Linked DNA regions of Tardiphaga sp. vice304. The protein of the gene in region 2 interacts with the protein of the main gene of each other region in a pairwise test. Links are inferred from orthologs where the notes say so. Each region holds a gene or a part of one and is shown on either strand. Other genes may lie near its edges.

Region 1 (8,484 bases), 1.4 Mb from region 2 along the record:
CGGTTGACGCCCTAGCGTGAACCGGCGATACGCAACCATCTGAAATTCCTTATTGTCGGAGACGCAGGTCATGCGTGCGCTCAATCTCGTTGCCGATCGTGAACTCGTCGTCGTCGATCAGCCTGCCCCGCCGCCGCCCGAGGCCGGCGAAGTGCAGATCCGCGTCAAGGCGGTAGCGCTGAATCACATCGACGTCTGGGGCTTTCGCGGCATGGCCTTCGCCAAGCGCAAGCTGCCGCTCGCGGTCGGCGCCGAAGCCTCCGGCGAGATCGTCGCGGTCGGCGAAGGCGTGACCAACTTCAAGCCCGGCCAGAAGGTCGTGATGTACGGCGCCAAGACCTGCGGCGTCTGCAAGCCATGCGTCGAGGGTCGCGACAATTTCTGCGAGAACGTCGGCGGTCTCTACGGCTTTCATCTCGACGGCTTTTCGCGTGAGCTGATGAACATGCCGGCGCGGCTGGTGATCCCGGTACCCGACAATGTCAGCCTGCGCGATGCGGCCTGCGCGCCGATCGCATTCTCGACCGTGCAACACATGCTGTTCGACAATGCCAAGCTGCAGCCGGGCGAGACCATTCTGGTGCATGCCGGCGGCTCCGGCATCGGCACGGTTGCGATCATGATGGCCAAGAAGATCGGCTGCACCGTCATCACCACGGTCGGCGACGACTCCAAGATCGAGGGCGTCAAGGCGCTCGGCGCCGACTATGTGATCAACTACCGCAAGGATCGCTTCGAGGGCGAAACGCGAAAAATCACCAAGAAGAAGGGCGTCGACGTCGTGTTCGAACACGTCGGTGCCGACACCTTCAACGGCTCGCTGCTGGTGATGAAGCGCGGCGGACGTCTCGTCACCTGCGGCTCGACCTCGGGTCCGACCACGACCATCAACCTGATGCAACTGTTCCAGCAGCAGTACCGCATCTTCGGCTCGTTCGGCGCGACGATGAAGAACATCGCGGAGAGCCTGGAAAAGATGTCTGACGGCATGTTGCCGGTGATCGACACCGAAGTATCGATGGAGGACGTCGAGCCCGCGCTGAAGCGGATGGAAAGCCGCCAGGTGTTCGGCAAGATCATCGTCCACTTCTGATGCTGCGGCTGTTCCTCCGCGCCCGTGCAATCATTCGGAACGCCATAAAGCCGGCGGGCGAAGCGGTCGTCGGCGCGCTGACGATCGCCCTGCTCCGCACCACGCGCTATTTCGACCCGATCAAGACCGCCGAGCTGTTCGCGAAAATCACGCAGAAGATCGGTCCGCTATTCCGCGAGGACAAGATCGGCCGCGCCAACCTCACCGCGGCCTTTCCGGAAAAATCGCCCGAAGAAATCGAGACGATTCTCGCCGGCGTGTGGGGCAACATGGGCCGCTTCGCGGCCGAATTCGCGCATCTCGATCACGTCTGGGAGCACGATCCCGCGCATCCCGAACTGAGCCGCATCGAAATCCCGGAGCGCACCCACGAGCTGTTCGCGCAGCTCCGCCTCGACGGCAAGCCCGCGCTGATCTTCGCAGCCCATCTCGGCAATTGGGAATTGCCGGCGCTTGCCGCGGTCGCCCACGGGTTGGAGGCGACGGTGCTGTATCGCCGCCCGAACATCGAGGCCGTCAACCGCACCATAGAGCGCATCCGCGCCGTGAATATGGGCACGATGGTTGCAGCCAGCCACGACGCCCCGGTCAAGCTGGCGCATGCGCTTTCCGACGGCCAGCACGTCGCGATGCTGATCGACCAGTGGTTCCGGAACGGCGTCCAGGTCGATTTCTTCGGCCGCAAGACCAACGCCAATCCGATGCTGGCGCGCCTCTTGCGCCAGGTCGACTGCCCGATCCACGGCGTCCGTATCATCCGCCTGCCCAACCACCGTTTTCGCGCCGAATTGTCCGAAGAGGTCAAGCCGGTGCGTACAGCCGACGGCAAGGTCGATGTGCAGGGCACCATGCAGGCGGTGACCAGCGTTCTGGAAGGCTGGATCCGCGAATATCCCGACCAGTGGCTGTGGCTGCATCGGAGATGGCGGTAGCTTTCTTCACCTCTCCCCGTTGGGGAGAGGTGAAGATAGGCGCCCGATGCGCTACCGCCCCGTCTTCACCCGCGTCCATAACCGGTTGATCACCCGCTGGGTGGCGGGATCGCGCGCCGTGATGATGAACAGCTTCTGCAGCATCGCGTCGTCCGGATAGATCGTCTTGTCGTTCAAGATCTTCGGATCGACCTGCTTCTGGCTCGCCAGATTGCCGTTGGCATAACCGAGATAGTTGGAATTCTTCGCCGCCACGTCCGGCCGGTACAGATAGTTGATCAGCGCATGGGCTTCAGCGACATGCGGCGCGTCTGCCGGGATCGCCAGATTGTCGAAGAACATCTGCGCCCCCTCTTTCGGCACGGCATAGCCGATCTCGACGCCGTTTTTCGTTTCATCCGCCCGCGCGCGGGCCTGGATGATATCGCCGGACCAGCCAACCACGAGGCAGATCTCGCCGGTCGCCAGCGCGCTGAGATATTCGGAGGAGTGAAATTTTCGTACCGACGAGCGGACACGGCCGACGGTTTCGGCAGCCTTGTCGAGATCGGGCTGTTTCGTTGAGTTGGGGTCGATGCCGAGCCAGTTCAGCGCCGCCGGCAGAATGTCGTCGGCCGAGTCCAGCATGTGAACGCCGCACTCCTTGAACTTCGCCAGGTTCTCCGGTTTGAACACGATGTCCCAGCTGTCGACCTTGGCATCGGCGCCGAGAATTCGCCGGGCCGCCTTGACGTTATAGCCGATGCCGGTGGTACCCCACATGTAATTGGCGGCGAACTGGTTGCCGGGATCATAGGTGTTCAGCCGGCCGGTGACGGCGTCCCAAGCGTTGGCGAGGTTCGGCAGTTTCGATCTGTCGAGCTTCTGAAAGATCTTGGCTGCGATCTGACGCTGCAGGAAATAGGCGGTCGGCACCACGACGTCATAGCCCGACTTGCCGGCCAGGAGCCGCGTCTCCAGCGTCTCGTTGGCATCGAAGGTGTCGTAGACCACCTTGATGCCGGTCTCCCTGGTGAAGTCCTCGAGGACTCCCGGCGCCATGTAGTTCGACCAGTTGTAGAAATTGACCACCCGCTCCTGCGCCTGTGCGGGCACCGACAGCGCGACCGAAACGGCACAGGCGGCGATGATGCGGACGAGCATGGTCTCTCCTAACGGCGATGCACCGCGTCGTGCAGGCGCTCCAGCGCGGTGTCGAGCGTCGAGTCCTTCTTGGCGAAGCAGAACCGCACCACCGAGCTCACCTTGTCTTCCTCATAGAACGCCGAGACCGGAATCGCTGCGACCTTGTAGTCATGCACGATGCGCTTGCAGAACGCCTCGTCGGTCTCGTTGAGCCCGAGCGGCGAGAGATCGACGGTGAGAAAATACGTGCCCTGCGACTGGATCACCGGAAAGCCGATCTGCTGCAGACCGGCGGCGAGCCGGTCGCGGCTGCGCGCCAGCCCGGTTTGCATCTCCTTGAAGAACGCATCGGGCTTGCCGAGCCCATAGGCAACAGCCGTCTGCAGGTTCGGAGCGGTAGTGAAGGTCAGAAACTGGTGCACCTTGGCGCAGACGCGCAGCAAAGGCGGGGCGGCGCAGACGAAACCGATCTTCCAGCCGGTCAGCGAAAATATCTTGCCGGCCGAGCCGATCTTGATGGTGCGGTCGCGCATGCCGGGAATCGACATCAGCGGAATGTGCTGGAAGCCCTCGAACACGACGTGCTCCCAGACCTCGTCGCAGATTGCGATGGTGTCGAACTCCTGGCAGAATTTCGCCAGCAGTTCGAGATCCTCGCGCGGATAGACGACGGCCGCGGGGTTGAGCGGGTTGTTGAACAGCACCGCCTTGGTCTTGTGATTGAAGACCGCGCGCAGATCTTCCTCGGTCAGGCGCCAGTGCGGCGGCTTCAGGCTGACCAGCCGGGGGATGCCGCCGGCCTGGCGGATCACCGGCAGATAGGAATCATAGACCGGCTGGAAACACACCACTTCGTCGCCCGGCTCGACCGTCGCGAGGATCGCCGTGGTCAAAGCTTCGGTACCGCCGGAGGTCACCATCACCTCGGCCATCGGATCGAGGTCGAGGCCGTGCCAATGCCCGTAATGCGTGGCGATCGCCTGCCGCAGCTCCGGCAGGCCCATCATCGAAGGGTACTGGTTGTAGCCGTTGAGCACGGCATCGGCCGCCGCCTGGCGGATGTCCAGCGGGCCCGGATCATCCGGAAAGCCCTGACCGAGATTGATGGCATCGTTGTCGCGCGCGAGCTGCGACATCGCCTCGAACACCGTGACCGGCAGGTTCGCAAAGATCGGGTTCATCGCAGGGATCAGGCCTTGGTCGGCAGGCCGGCCGCTTTCCAGCCGAGCATGCCGCCGGCGAGGTGCTTGTCGTAGGGCAAGCCATTGACCTGCGCGGCGAGCGAGGCGGTCACCGAGCGCTTGCCGGAGCGGCAGGCGAACACGATCTGCTTGCCCTGGGGATCGGGCAGATCGGCACTGTCGAAGCCCGACAGCGGCACCACGACGGCGTCCGGATAGGCCTCGGCCTCGACTTCGTTGGGCTCGCGGACATCGACCAGCAGATAGCGGCCGTCCTTGATACCCTCAGCGACGTCTTCGGGCGCCAGATTCGTCACGCGATGATGTTCGGCCACCAAAACCTCCTGACGCCCCGACATTCCGGAGCGTATTTTGCAGTCGGACTACCCGTCCGTTCGGCGCCAACGTCGCCTCTTGCGGGACGAAAATCAAGCGTCCGGGGTTCGTTAAATCGTCACCTGGGTGCCGACTTCGACCACCCTGCCCGTCGGGATCTGGAAGTAATCGGTGGCATCGTTGGCGGTGCGGCTGAGCGAGATGAACAAAAGGTCCTGCCAGCGCGGCATGCCGGAATGGGTTGCCGGCTTCAGCGCACGGCGCGACAGGAAGAACGACGTCGACATGATGTCGAACTGCCAGCCGAGTTTTCGCGCGATAGCCAGCGCCTTCGGCACGTTCGGGGATTCCATGAAGCCGAACCGCAGCGTCACCTTGCTGAAGGTGGCGCTGATCTCTTCCAGCCGGACCCGGTCGGCGGGATCGATGCGCGGCGTGGACGCGGTCTCGATGGTGAGAATGACGTTCTTCTCGTGCAACACCTTGTAGTGCTTCAGACTGTGCATCAACGCGGTCGGCGCGGATTCCGGATCGCTGGTCAGGAACACCGCGGTGCCCGGCACGCGCTGCGGCGGCCGCTTCTCCATCATCGCAACCAGGTCCTTCAGCGGGAATTCCAGCTTGCGTGACTTCTCGAACAGCAGCCGGCTGCCTCGCCGCCACGTATACATCAGCAGGATGACGATGCCGCCGAGCAGCAGCGGCACCCAGCCGCCGTCGAACACTTTCAGCAAATTGGCAGCAAAGAAGGTGAGATCGAGCAGCAGGAACGGCACGATCAGCAGGGCGGCGGCCCAGGGCTTCCACTTCCACACCCGCCAGATCACGACGAACCCCATCATCGCGGTGACGACCATCGTGCCGGTCACCGAGATGCCATAGGCCGAGGCCAGCGCGCTCGACGATTTGAACAGCAGCACCAGCAGCACCACGGCGACCAGCAGCAGCATGTTGATGCGCGGAATATAGATCTGGCCGGAATGCGATTCCGAGGTGTGCCGGATCTCGAAGCGCGGCAGCAGGCCGAGCTGGATCGCCTGCCGGGTCAGCGAATAGGCGCCGGTAATGACCGCCTGGCTGGCGATCACGGTAGCCGCCGTCGCCAGCGCGACCATCGGGATCAGCGCCCAGTCGGGATACATCAGAAAGAACGGGTTCTCCAGCGCGGTGGGATCGCCGATCACCAGCGCGCCCTGGCCGAGATAGTTGATCGCCAGCGACGGCAGCACGATGTACAGCCACGCGGTTTGGATCGGCCGCTTGCCGAAATGGCCGAGGTCGGCATACAGCGCCTCCGCACCGGTGACCGCGAGGAACACCGCGCCCAGCGTGACGAAGCCGATGATGCCGTGATGCAGCATGAAGTTGACCGCATGCACGGGATTGAGCGCGTACAGCACCTCCGGGTGTTTCACGATCGGCGGGATCGCCGCGACGGCGATCACCGTGAACCAGACGCACATGATCGGACCGAAGAACGCCGCCACCCGCGCCGTGCCGCGCGACTGGACGGCAAACAGCGCGATCAAAATGACGATGGTGATCGGCACGACATAGGCATCGAAGGCCGACGTCACGAGCTTGATGCCTTCGATCGCCGACAGCACCGACAGTGCCGGCGTGATCACGGCGTCGCCATAGAAAAGTGCGCCGCTGATGATGCCGAGCAGCACGATGACCGAGGCCCCGCCGCCCTTCCCCACGGCGCGCTGCGCCAGCGCCATCAGCGCCAGCGTGCCGCCTTCGCCATGATTGTCGGCGCGCAGCAGGATCAGCACGTATTTCAGCGTCACCACGATCACCAGCGCCCACAGGATCAGCGACAGCACGCCGAGCACGGCCTCGTTGCTGATGCCACCAGCCGTGTGACCGCCGGCGGCGACCAGCGCCTCGCGGAGCGCGTACAGCGGGCTGGTTCCGATGTCGCCATAGACGACGCCGATGCTGCCCAGCATCAGGGACTTGAAGCCTTCGGTGGAATGCGCGCCGCCATGTTCGGCTGCCACCGGCGTTTCCGCGGCGGGGACTGCATTCTCGCTGGTCATGGTGGCCTCGATCAGGGCTGCGGCAACGCTAAGCGAGGCCGCTTAGAGGCCTGCGCGTAGCACGGCGTATAGCGTATTTTCGGGTCTCGGCCACGCGAAATGTCGAACGCTAGATCGTCACCTGGGTGCCGACCTCGACCACCCGGCCGGTCGGGATCTGGAAATAATCGGTGGCGTCGTTGGCCGAGCGGCTCAGCGCGATGAACAGGTGGTCCTGCCAGAGCGGCATGCCGGATTGCGCCGACGGCTTCAGCGAGCGCCGGGACACGAAGAACGACGTCGCCATGATGTCGAACTGCCAGCCGAGTTTTCGCGCGATTACCAGCGCCTTGGGAACGTTCGGCGATTCCATGAAGCCGAAGCGCAGCCGCACGGTGGAGAACTTATCGCTGACATTCTCCATCTTGACCCGCTCGGACGGATCGACCCGCGGCGTCTGCGCCGTCTCGATGGTCAGGATCACGTTGTGCTCGTGCAGCACCTTGTTGTGCTTGAGGTTATGCAGCATCGCGGTCGGCACGAATTCCGGATCGGAGGTCAGGAATACCGCGGTGCCCTTGACGATGTGCGGCGGGCGTTTCTCCAGGCTCTTGATCAGGTCGCGCAGCGGCACCTCGATGCGCCGCGTCTTGGCGACAAGGATGGCGGCGCCGCGGCGCCAGGTCCAGATCACCATCGCCATCAATACGCCGAACAGCAGCGGCACCCAGGCGCCTTCCAGTAGTTTGAGCAAATTGGCGCTCAGGAAGGCGAGGTCGACGAATACCAGCGGGGCGATCACGGCCGCCGCGGTGGCGGCCTTCCAGTTCCACAGCTTCCAGATCACCACGAAGCCCATGATCCCGTCGGCGACCATCGTGGTGGACACGGCGATGCCGTAGGCGGAGGCCAGACCGCTCGACGACTTGAACAGCAGCACCAAGAGGATGACGCCCATCAGCAGCAGGCGGTTGACGCGCGGCAGATAGATCTGCCCGGCATGGGTCTCGGACGTGAAGCGCACCTCGAAGCGCGGCAGCAGCCCGAGTTGCACCGCCTGGCGCACCAGCGAATAGGCGCCGGTGATGACGGCCTGGCTGGCGATGACGGTGGCGGCCGTGGCCAGCACGATCAGCGGCAGCAGCATCGATTCCGGCGCCATCCGATAGAACGGATTCTCGATCGCGGCCGGATTCGACAGCACCAGAGCGCCTTGCCCGAAATAATTGATCAGCAGCGCCGGCAGCACGAAGAAGAACCAGCCATACTGGATCGGCCGGCGGCCAAAATGGCCAAGATCCGCGTACAGCGCCTCGCCGCCGGTGACCGCGAGGAACACCGCACCCAGCGTCACCAACCCGATGGTGCCGTGGCTCATCATGAACTGCACGGCGTAATACGGATTGATCGCATACAGCACGGTCGGATCATCGGAAATGTGCAAAGCGCCCATCACCGCCAACGCCACGAACCAGAGGATCATCACCGGCCCGAAGGCCTTGGCAACCTTCGCGGTTCCCACGCGCTGCACCGAGAACAGGACGACCAGGATCGCGATGGTGATCGGCACGACGTAGGGCTCGAGCGCCGGCGCCTTCAGCTTGAGGCCCTCGACTGCCGACAGTACCGAGATCGCCGGCGTAATCATGGAATCGCCGATGAACATCGAGGCGCCGACCACGCCGAGCGCCAGCAGCAGCCAGCTTCGTCGCCCCAGCGCGCGCTGCCCCAGCGCCATCAGCGACAGCGTTCCGCCCTCGCCATTGTTGTCGGCGCGCAGCAGGAACAGCACG
Region 2 (8,447 bases):
AAACTCTGGTCGCCAAAGTAATTCAACGAACAACCTCTCCCTGAAAGACCCATCATGAAGATCGCCTCCGTCATCGCCGCGGCGCTCCTCGCCATGTTCGCGGCCGGCCTTGCTACTGCGCAGACCGCGCCCAAGACCGAAATCAAGATCGGCTTCGTGCCTGGCCCCTATATCGACGGCTTCAAGAAGGGCGTCGAGCCGGAGCTGAAGAAAAAGGGTTACTCGATCAAATACTTCGAGTTCTCGACCGGGCTCGAGGCCAACACCGCGGTGTTCGGCAACGACATCGACGCGAATGTGATGCAGCACACCGTGTTTCTGAACGCCTACAACCAGCGCCAGAAGACCGACCTCGCCGGCATCATCACGGTGCCGACCCCGCCGATGGGGTTGTATTCGAAGAAGTACGCCAAGGCCGATGCGGTGAAGAAGGGCATGACCGTGGTGGTGCCGAACGATCCGGTCAATTTGCAACGCGCGCTGTGGATCCTGCGCGATCTCGGCTGGATCGAGATCAAGGACAACAACCCGGTCGACGTCACCGAGCTCGACGTCATCAAGAACCCTGCCGGCATCAAGATCGTGCCGCTGGAAAACGCCCAGGCGCCGCGCGCGCTGGACGACGCCGACTTCGCCGCCGTGCAGGGCAATTTCGCGATCTACTCCGGGCTGAAGCTGACGGAGGCTTTTGCGCTGGAGAAGATGACGATGCCGTACAGCAACGTCGTCGCCGTGAAACGCGGCAATGTCGACGCGCCGTGGGCGAAGGGTATCGTCGAGGCCTACAAGTCCGACACGTTCAAGAACGCGATCCGCAGCGACAAGTTCTACGCCGGCTTCGTGCTGCCGGATTATTTCAACTAGGACGCTCTGTTCGACGTTGAAGGCGCTGCATACTCTGCCTCTTCCTTCTCCGCTTGTGGGAGAAGGTGGCACGGCCGAAGGCCGTGACGGATGAGGGGTTACTGGGCGACGGCATTTGTGGCGTCCCCTCACCCGTCTCGACCGCTTCGCGGTCGATCCACCCTCTCCCACAAGGGGAGAGGGAAGGAAGATAGCTCAGCTCCGCTCGACGCTGAGGCCGAACAGCGGTCGCAATTGCGTGCCCAGGATATTCCCGAGGAACGCTGCGACCAGCCAGAACCAGCCGTGCAGGCTGCCGGAGGCAATACCGGAGAAATACGCGCCGATGTTGCAGCCATAGGCGAGCCGCGCGCCGTAGCCGAGCAGCAGCCCGCCGAGGATCGCAGCCAGCAGCGAACGCGGTGCAATCTTCCATTGCGGACTGAACTTGCCGGCCAGGGCAGCGGCGAGCAACGCGCCGACCACGATGCCGAAATCCATCACCGAGGTGATGTCGGCGAACACGCTGTCCTTCAGCGACGCGGCACGCGCGCCCTGCCAGTACGGCCACGACGCGACATCGACGCCGGAGAACGCGGCGATCTTGGAGCCCCACAGCGCGAAAGCCGAAGTTATGCCCCACGGCCGGCCGGCGAGGTACAGCGTGGCGAAATTGCCGATCGCAAGTGCTATAGCGCCGGCCACCAGCGGCCACGGCCCCTCCAGGAAGCGGCGCCAGCCATGCACCTTCGACGGCGCGCCGCCGCGCAATTCGCCGTGGCGGCGCTTTTCCAGGAATACGGTGAGCGCGTAGATGCCGGCCATCGCGAGCAGGCTGAGCGCCAGCGCCGGCACCATGCCGAGCTTCTCGATCAGCGGCTGCGGCCCGATGTTCGGCTGCGCGGTCCACCATGGCAGGTGCCTGGCGCCGATCGTCGAGCCGGCGATGAACATCGCCAGCGTGACGAACATCCGGGTGTTGCCGCCGCCGGCGGTATACAGCGTGCCGGAGGCGCAGCCGCCGCCGAGCTGCATGCCGAGGCCAAACAGGAACGCGCCGGTCAGCATGCCGACGCCGACCGCGCCATATTCGCCGCGCACCGGCTGGCCGAACAGCGTGCCGTGGTCGAGCGCGGGGAAGAACAGCAGCACGGCGATCGCCAGCATGATCATCTGCGCGCGCAGCCCGGTGCCGCGGCGGTCGGAGATGAAGACGCGCCAGGCCGAGGTGAAGCCGAACAGCGCGTGATACAACGTCAGACCGAGCGCGCCGCCGAGCAGGTACAGCGCGCCCTGCCGCCACGCGAACACATAAGCCAGCGCCACCGCGCCGCCGGCCAGCAGCGCCAGCGCGATGGCGGTGACCTTTCCGTTGATGCCGAGGCCAACGGGCCGGCCGGACAACAGCGGGGCATCGACGGACATGTCGGTCATGGGGCAGGCCTTGCAGTGATTAGTATGATCGATAGATATACGATTGCGGCCTGCGATCAAGCGCGGAGAGGCTGGTCGTTCCACCTCCGCCCCCTAGCGAAGCTTCGCTCACGCGGGGCCGAGGCAAGAAGGAACCGCAGGCCTCTCCCCGTCATTGCGAGGAGCCCTTGCGACGAAGCAATCCAGTTTTTTCCGCGCGTGCGGCTTTCTGGATTGCCGCGTCGCTTTGCTAAGGGGAAAGCCAGAGGCATTCCTTGAGCTCGCAATGACGGCGGCGGGTACCGTAATTCAATCCCGCCGCCACAGCCTGACGGCAAACGCGCCGACCATGCCGGCCAGCACGAACCACGTCGCGGCATAGACCAGATGGTTGTTGGGCAGGCGGATCACGGTCAGCCCGCCGACCGGCACCGGCTGCGACGGATCCTCCGCGGCATCGATGAAATACGGCGCAACCTCACCGAGCCCCCGCGCTTGCGCGATCGCGGCTGTGTCGCGCGAGAACCAGCGGTCGGCTGCGGGGTCGTTGGCGCGCAGGAAGCCGCCTTTCGGCTCGGTGATGCGCAGCAGGCCGGTGATTTCGGCGCGCGGCGGCAGCGCCGGCAGCGCCGCCTTGTTGTCGGTGGGCACGAAACCGCGGTTGATCAGGACAATGAAGCCGGCGTCGGTGCGCAGCGGCGTCAGCAGCCAGTTTCCAGCCCCCTGCGCGGTGACGGCCTGCACCCGCGTATCCCTGTCGCGCAGCCACTCGCCCGAAGCGCGGACATGGCGGTAGGCGTCGGTGGCGGCGGAGATCGAGGGCCAGGCGGCGGGAGCGGGCGCATCGACCAGGGGCGCATCGACGCGCGCGTCGATCTGCGCGATCAGATCGAGCTTCCAGGCGCGGCGCTCGACCTGCCAGATGCCGAGCCCCAGCAGCAAGGCGGCGGCCAGCACCACGGTGCCGAACAGCAGATGGAATCGCAGCGGGCGTGGCGAAGGAGAGACGCCGTCGCCCGCGCGGCTCACGGCATGTTCTTCATGGCTTCCGGCGACATCGTCGGCATCATGTTGGTGTTGAGGTGGTACATGACCCACAACGAACCGGACAGCGCGATGACGATCACGATCACCGTGAAGATCATCGCCATCACGGTCCAGCCGCCCTCGGACTTCGAGTTCATGTGCAGGAAGTACACCATGTGCACGACAATCTGCACCAGCGCGAAGGCCATTACGATGAAAGCCGTGACCTGCTTGTTCTCGATCGTGCCGGACATCACCAGCCAGAACGGAATCGCCGTCAGGATCACCGACAGCACGAAGCCGACGATATAGTCGCGGCGCGAGCCATGCGCGGCGCCGTCGTCGTGATGCGTATCGCCGTGGGCTGCCGCGTTAGGCGTGTCGTGAGCGGTCATCGCAGCATTCCCAGCAAATAGACGAAGGTGAAGACGCCGATCCAGATCACGTCGAGGAAATGCCAGAACAGGCTGAGGCACATCAGGCGACGCTTGTTGGCCGGGATCAGGCCATGCTTGCCGACCTGCGCCATCAGCGTGCCCAGCCAGATCAGGCCGAAGGTGACGTGCAGGCCGTGGGTACCGACCAGCGTGAAGAACGCCGACAGGAAAGCGCTGCGCTGCGGCGTGGCGCCCTCGTGGATCAGGCTGTGGAACTCATGCAGTTCGATGCCGAGGAAGGCGAGGCCGAACAGGCCGGTCAATCCCAGCCAGATCAGCGACGACCGCTTGTCGTTCTCCTGCACCGACAGCATCGCAAAGCCGTAGGTGATCGACGAGAACAGCAGCATCGCGGTATTGAGCGCCACCAGTGGCAGTTCGAACAGGTCCTTCGGCGAAGGACCTGCGGCATAGTTGGCGCCGACCACGCCGTAGATCGCAAACAGCATCGCGAACAGCAGGCAATCGCTCATCAGATAGAGCCAGAACCCCAGCATCGTGCTGCCGCCCTCGGAGTGGTCCGCGTCGTCGCTCAGGTAGAACGACGGCACCGTGGTTTCGGCCTCGGGAAGAATGTTGGCTGTCGACATCGATCAGACTCCGGCCGTCAGCAGACGCGTGCGCGCATCTTCGGTCGCGATCACTTCCTCGACGGGGATGTGGTAATCGCGATGATAGTTGAAGGTGTGGTGGATGGCGACCGCCAGCAGAGCGACGAAGCTTAAGGCTGCCAGCCACCAGATGTACCAGATCAGGCCGACCGCCATCACCATGCTCAGCCCCGCCAGATAGACCCCGGTGGCGGTTCTCTTCGGCATGTGTATCGGCTTGAACCCGCTGGTCGGACGAACGTAGCCGCGCTTCTTCATGTCGGCGTAGCTGTCGCCGTCGTAGATCACCGGGGTGAACGCGAAGTTATAGTCCGGCGGCGGTGACGAGGTTGCCCATTCCAGCGTGCGGCCGTTCCAGGGATCGCCCGTGGTGTCGCGCAGCTTTTCGCGATTCCAGATCGAGACGGCGAACTGCATCAGCATGGCGCCGATACCGATCGCGATCATCACGGCGCCGATGGCGGCGACGATGAAGAAGATCTGGTACGACGGATCGTCGAAGTGGCGCAGGCGGCGCGTCACGCCCATCAGGCCGAGCACGTAGAGCGGCATGAAGGCGACGTAGAAGCCCGGCACCCAGAACCAGAACGAGATCTTGCCCCAGAACGGATCGAGCTTGAAGCCGAACGCCTTCGGGAACCAGTAGTTGACGCCGGCGAACAGGCCGAACAGCACGCCGCCGATGATCACGTTGTGGAAATGCGCGATCAGGAACAGCGAGTTGTGCAGCACGAAGTCGGCCGGCGGCACCGCGAGCAGAACGCCGGTCATGCCGCCGATCACGAAGGTGATCATGAACGCGATTGTCCACATCATCGGCAGTTCGAAGCGGATCCGGCCGCGATACATCGTGAACAGCCAGTTGAAGATCTTCGCGCCGGTCGGGATCGAGATCACCATCGTCGTGATGCCGAAGAACGAGTTGACGCTCGCCCCCGAGCCCATGGTGAAGAAGTGGTGCAGCCAGACCAGATACGACAGGATGGTGATGACGGCGGTGGCGTAGACCATCGAGGTATAGCCGAACAGGCGCTTGCCGGAGAAGGTCGAAACCACTTCCGAGAAGATGCCGAACGCCGGCAAAATCAGGATGTAAACCTCCGGATGGCCCCAGATCCAGATCAGGTTCACATACATCATCGGGTTGCCGCCGAGATCGTTGGTGAAGAAGTTGGTGCCGACGTAGCGATCCAGCGACAGCAGCGCGAGCACCGCGGTCAGCACCGGGAAGGACGCCACGATCAGGATGTTGGTGCACAGCGAGGTCCAGACGAAGATCGGCATCTTCATCATGCTCATGCTGGGTGCGCGCATCTTGACGATGGTGGCGATCAGGTTGACGCCGGACAATGTCGTGCCCACGCCCGCGACCTGCAGCGCCCATATGTAATAGTCGACGCCGACGTCCGGGCTGTAGCCGACCCCCGACAACGGCGGATAGGCCAGCCAGCCGGTGCGGGCAAATTCGCCGACGAACAGTGACATCATCACGATCAGCGCGCCGGCGACCGTCATCCAGAACGAGAAGTTGTTCAGGAACGGGAACGACACGTCGCGGGCGCCGATCTGCAGCGGCACGGCGAAGTTCATCAGGCCGGTGACGAACGGCATCGCCACGAAGAAGATCATGATCACGCCATGAGCGGTGAACACCTGGTCGTAATGGTGCGCGGGCAGGAAGCCGTCATTGGCGCCGAAGGCCATCGCCTGCTGGGCGCGCATCAAGAGAGCATCGGAAAAACCGCGCACCAGCATGACCAGCGCGAGAATGCAGTACATGATGCCGATCTTCTTGTGATCGACGGACGTGAACCACTCCCTCCAGAGGTAACCCCATAGCTTGAAGTAGGTCAGCGCGCCGAGCAGAACGATGCCGCCCACCATGACACCGATGAAAGTGACGAGCAGGATCGGATCATGCAGCGGGAAGGATTCCAGCGTGAGGCGGCCGAAGATCGGGCTGATCGCGAGAGCGGGGGTAGACATCATGAAAACCGTTTCGCAGGAGGTGTTAACTGGGCTCGCCGAGACGGGCGATGCTGAAGGGACGCAGACGCGGCAGGCCGGGTTTTGGCAGACCGACGCCGACCATGGCCGCAGGATCGCGCGGGTTGATCACCGGTGACGCCTGGGCATGGGTGGTGCCCATCGGCTCTTCGACGGTGCACAGCGTAGTCACGAAGGACGGTGCGGCGGCCAGCGGCGCATCGCGGCGGGCATATTTGTCCTTGGCCAGCGGCAGCGTGTTGTTGATGCTGGCCATGCCGCCGCCGCCCCGGACGTCGATCCGCATCATTTCGTCCTGGCACATCTTGCCGGGCTGGACGCACATGTTGAGCGCGGCATGGTAAAGGTCGGGGGGCACCGAGCTGAAATAGCGCGGCGGCTCGTTCTCGGAGGGCTCCTCCAGCTTCAGATAGCCGGCACGATCGAGCGCGGTGCCGTCCTTCTTGACCTTGGCGACCCACTTGTCGAAGTTTTCGACGCTCTGGCCGTAAAAGCGGAACTTCATGCCCGAGAAGCCGGCGCCGCTGTAATTGGCGGAGAAGCCGTCATAGTCGCCGGGCTTGTTGATGACGGCGTGCAGCTTGGTCTGCATCGCCGGCATCGCGTAGATCTGGCCTGCCAGCGCCGGCACGTAGAACGAGTTCATCACCGTACCCGAGGTGATCTGGAAATTGATCGGCCGGTTCACCGGGGCGGCGAGTTCGTTGACGGTGGCGATGCCGAGCTGCGGGTAGATGAACACCCACTTCCAGTCGAGCGCGACGACCTGCACCTGCAGCGGCTCCGTGCCGGGCTTCACAGGGTTGCCGGACGACACCCGGTCGAGTTGGCGATAGGGATCGAGCAGATGGGTGCCGGTCCAGGTGATGGCGCCGAGGCAGATGATGATCAGCAAGGGTGCTGCCCAGATCACCAGCTCGAGCTGGGTCGAGTGGTCCCAGTCCGGCTCGTAGCGCGCCTCGGTGTTCGCCGCGCGATACCGCCAGGCAAACAGCACAGTGAGCGCGATCACCGGAATGATGATAAGAAGCATCAGCCCGGTGGAAATCAGCAGCAGGTCGCGCTGTTGCGCGGCGATGTCGCCGGCCGGACGAAGCACGACCGCGTTGCAGCCGGACAACAATGCCACCAGCGGCAGGGCCGCTGCGACGCGAAGGATCGAGGTGCGGCTGAGCCGGCTGTATAGTGAAATGCGCATGGAATTTCGTTACACGCGGCTTCGCGGAGCGCACATTGGACATTTTGTCCAATCACTGTGGGCGCTCAAATCGCGTAGCGATCCTGCACAAGAATGCTCGCAGTCACCAATGCTCGCCGGCTTCATGAGAATTTTACGCAGGGAATGACCGACGTCATGAGCACTATGCCCACCGAAGTGACGACGATGGAACGCGATGCCAGGGGCATCAACGCGACGCACGGCGTGGTTGCGCCGGGCGAAATCGCCATTGGCGTGATCATCGGCCGAACCTCGGAGTTCTTCGACTTCTTCGTCTATGCGATCGCCTCGGTGCTGGTGTTTCCGAAACTGGTGTTTCCGAATACCGATCCCCTGATGGGGACGCTGTATTCCTTTGCCATCTTCGCGCTGGCCTTCATCGCCCGCCCGATCGGTTCGCTGATCTTCATCTGGGTCGACCGTGAGTACGGCCGCGGCATGAAGCTGACGATCGCCATATTCCTGCTCGGCGGCTCCACCGCCGCCGTCGCCTTCCTGCCCGGACACGCCCAGATCGGCGCCTGGTCGGGCATCATGCTGGCGCTGTTCCGGATCGGTCAGGGCGTGGCGTTGGGCGGCGCCTGGGACGGCCTGGCCTCGCTGCTGGCGCTGAACGCGCCGGAAGGCAAGCGCGGCTGGTATGCGATGATCCCGCAGCTCGGCGCGCCGATCGGCCTGATGATCGCCAGCGCGCTGTTCGCCTTCTTCCTCACCAGCCTGTCGGCGGCCGATTTCCTCGACTGGGGCTGGCGTTATCCGTTTTTCGTGGCCTTCGCGATCAACGTGGTCGCGCTGTTCGCCCGGCTGCGCATCGTATCGACCACGGAATACACCAACCTGTTCGAGAGCCGCGAATTGCAGCCCTCGCCGGTGATCGAGACCGTGCGCCAC

What was found.
Region 1: the proteins of cyoB (region 2) and FNL56_RS12955 interact in binary tests that used the Escherichia coli proteins (3 or more experiments, as listed by UniProt). The link is inferred for Tardiphaga sp. vice304 from one-to-one orthologs.

Annotation. Positions count from the first base shown.
Region 1 is NZ_CP041402.1:2,740,204-2,748,687, reverse strand. Bases 2,255-5,226 are described here. They hold FNL56_RS12955 (aminotransferase), read right to left. Parts: upstream 4,332-5,226; coding sequence 3,177-4,331; downstream 2,255-3,176. Other genes in these bases: FNL56_RS12945 (potassium transporter Kup), read right to left, coding at 4,778-5,226; FNL56_RS12950 (rhodanese-like domain-containing protein), read right to left, coding at 4,340-4,666; FNL56_RS12960 (polyamine ABC transporter substrate-binding protein), read right to left, coding at 2,255-3,168. In the rest of the region: FNL56_RS12970 (zinc-binding dehydrogenase), read left to right, coding at 71-1,093; FNL56_RS12965 (lipid A biosynthesis lauroyl acyltransferase), read left to right, coding at 1,093-2,025; more of FNL56_RS12960, read right to left, coding at 2,077-2,254; more of FNL56_RS12945, read right to left, coding at 5,227-6,712; FNL56_RS12940 (potassium transporter Kup), read right to left, coding at 6,822-8,484. UniProt on the Escherichia coli protein: Shows aminotransferase activity with methionine and histidine as substrates, and to a lesser extent also with phenylalanine.
Region 2 is NZ_CP041402.1:1,342,075-1,350,521, forward strand. Bases 3,817-6,751 are described here. They hold cyoB (cytochrome o ubiquinol oxidase subunit I), read right to left. Parts: upstream 6,320-6,751; coding sequence 4,313-6,319; downstream 3,817-4,312. Other genes in these bases: cyoC (cytochrome o ubiquinol oxidase subunit III), read right to left, coding at 3,817-4,309; cyoA (ubiquinol oxidase subunit II), read right to left, coding at 6,342-6,751. In the rest of the region: FNL56_RS06340 (aliphatic sulfonate ABC transporter substrate-binding protein), read left to right, coding at 1-21; FNL56_RS06345 (MetQ/NlpA family ABC transporter substrate-binding protein), read left to right, coding at 55-864; FNL56_RS06350 (YeeE/YedE family protein), read right to left, coding at 1,060-2,277; FNL56_RS06355 (SURF1 family protein), read right to left, coding at 2,566-3,285; cyoD (cytochrome o ubiquinol oxidase subunit IV), read right to left, coding at 3,282-3,677; more of cyoC, read right to left, coding at 3,674-3,816; more of cyoA, read right to left, coding at 6,752-7,535; FNL56_RS06380 (MFS transporter), read left to right, coding at 7,701-8,447. UniProt on the Escherichia coli protein: Cytochrome bo(3) ubiquinol oxidase is the terminal enzyme in the aerobic respiratory chain of E.coli that predominates when cells are grown at high aeration.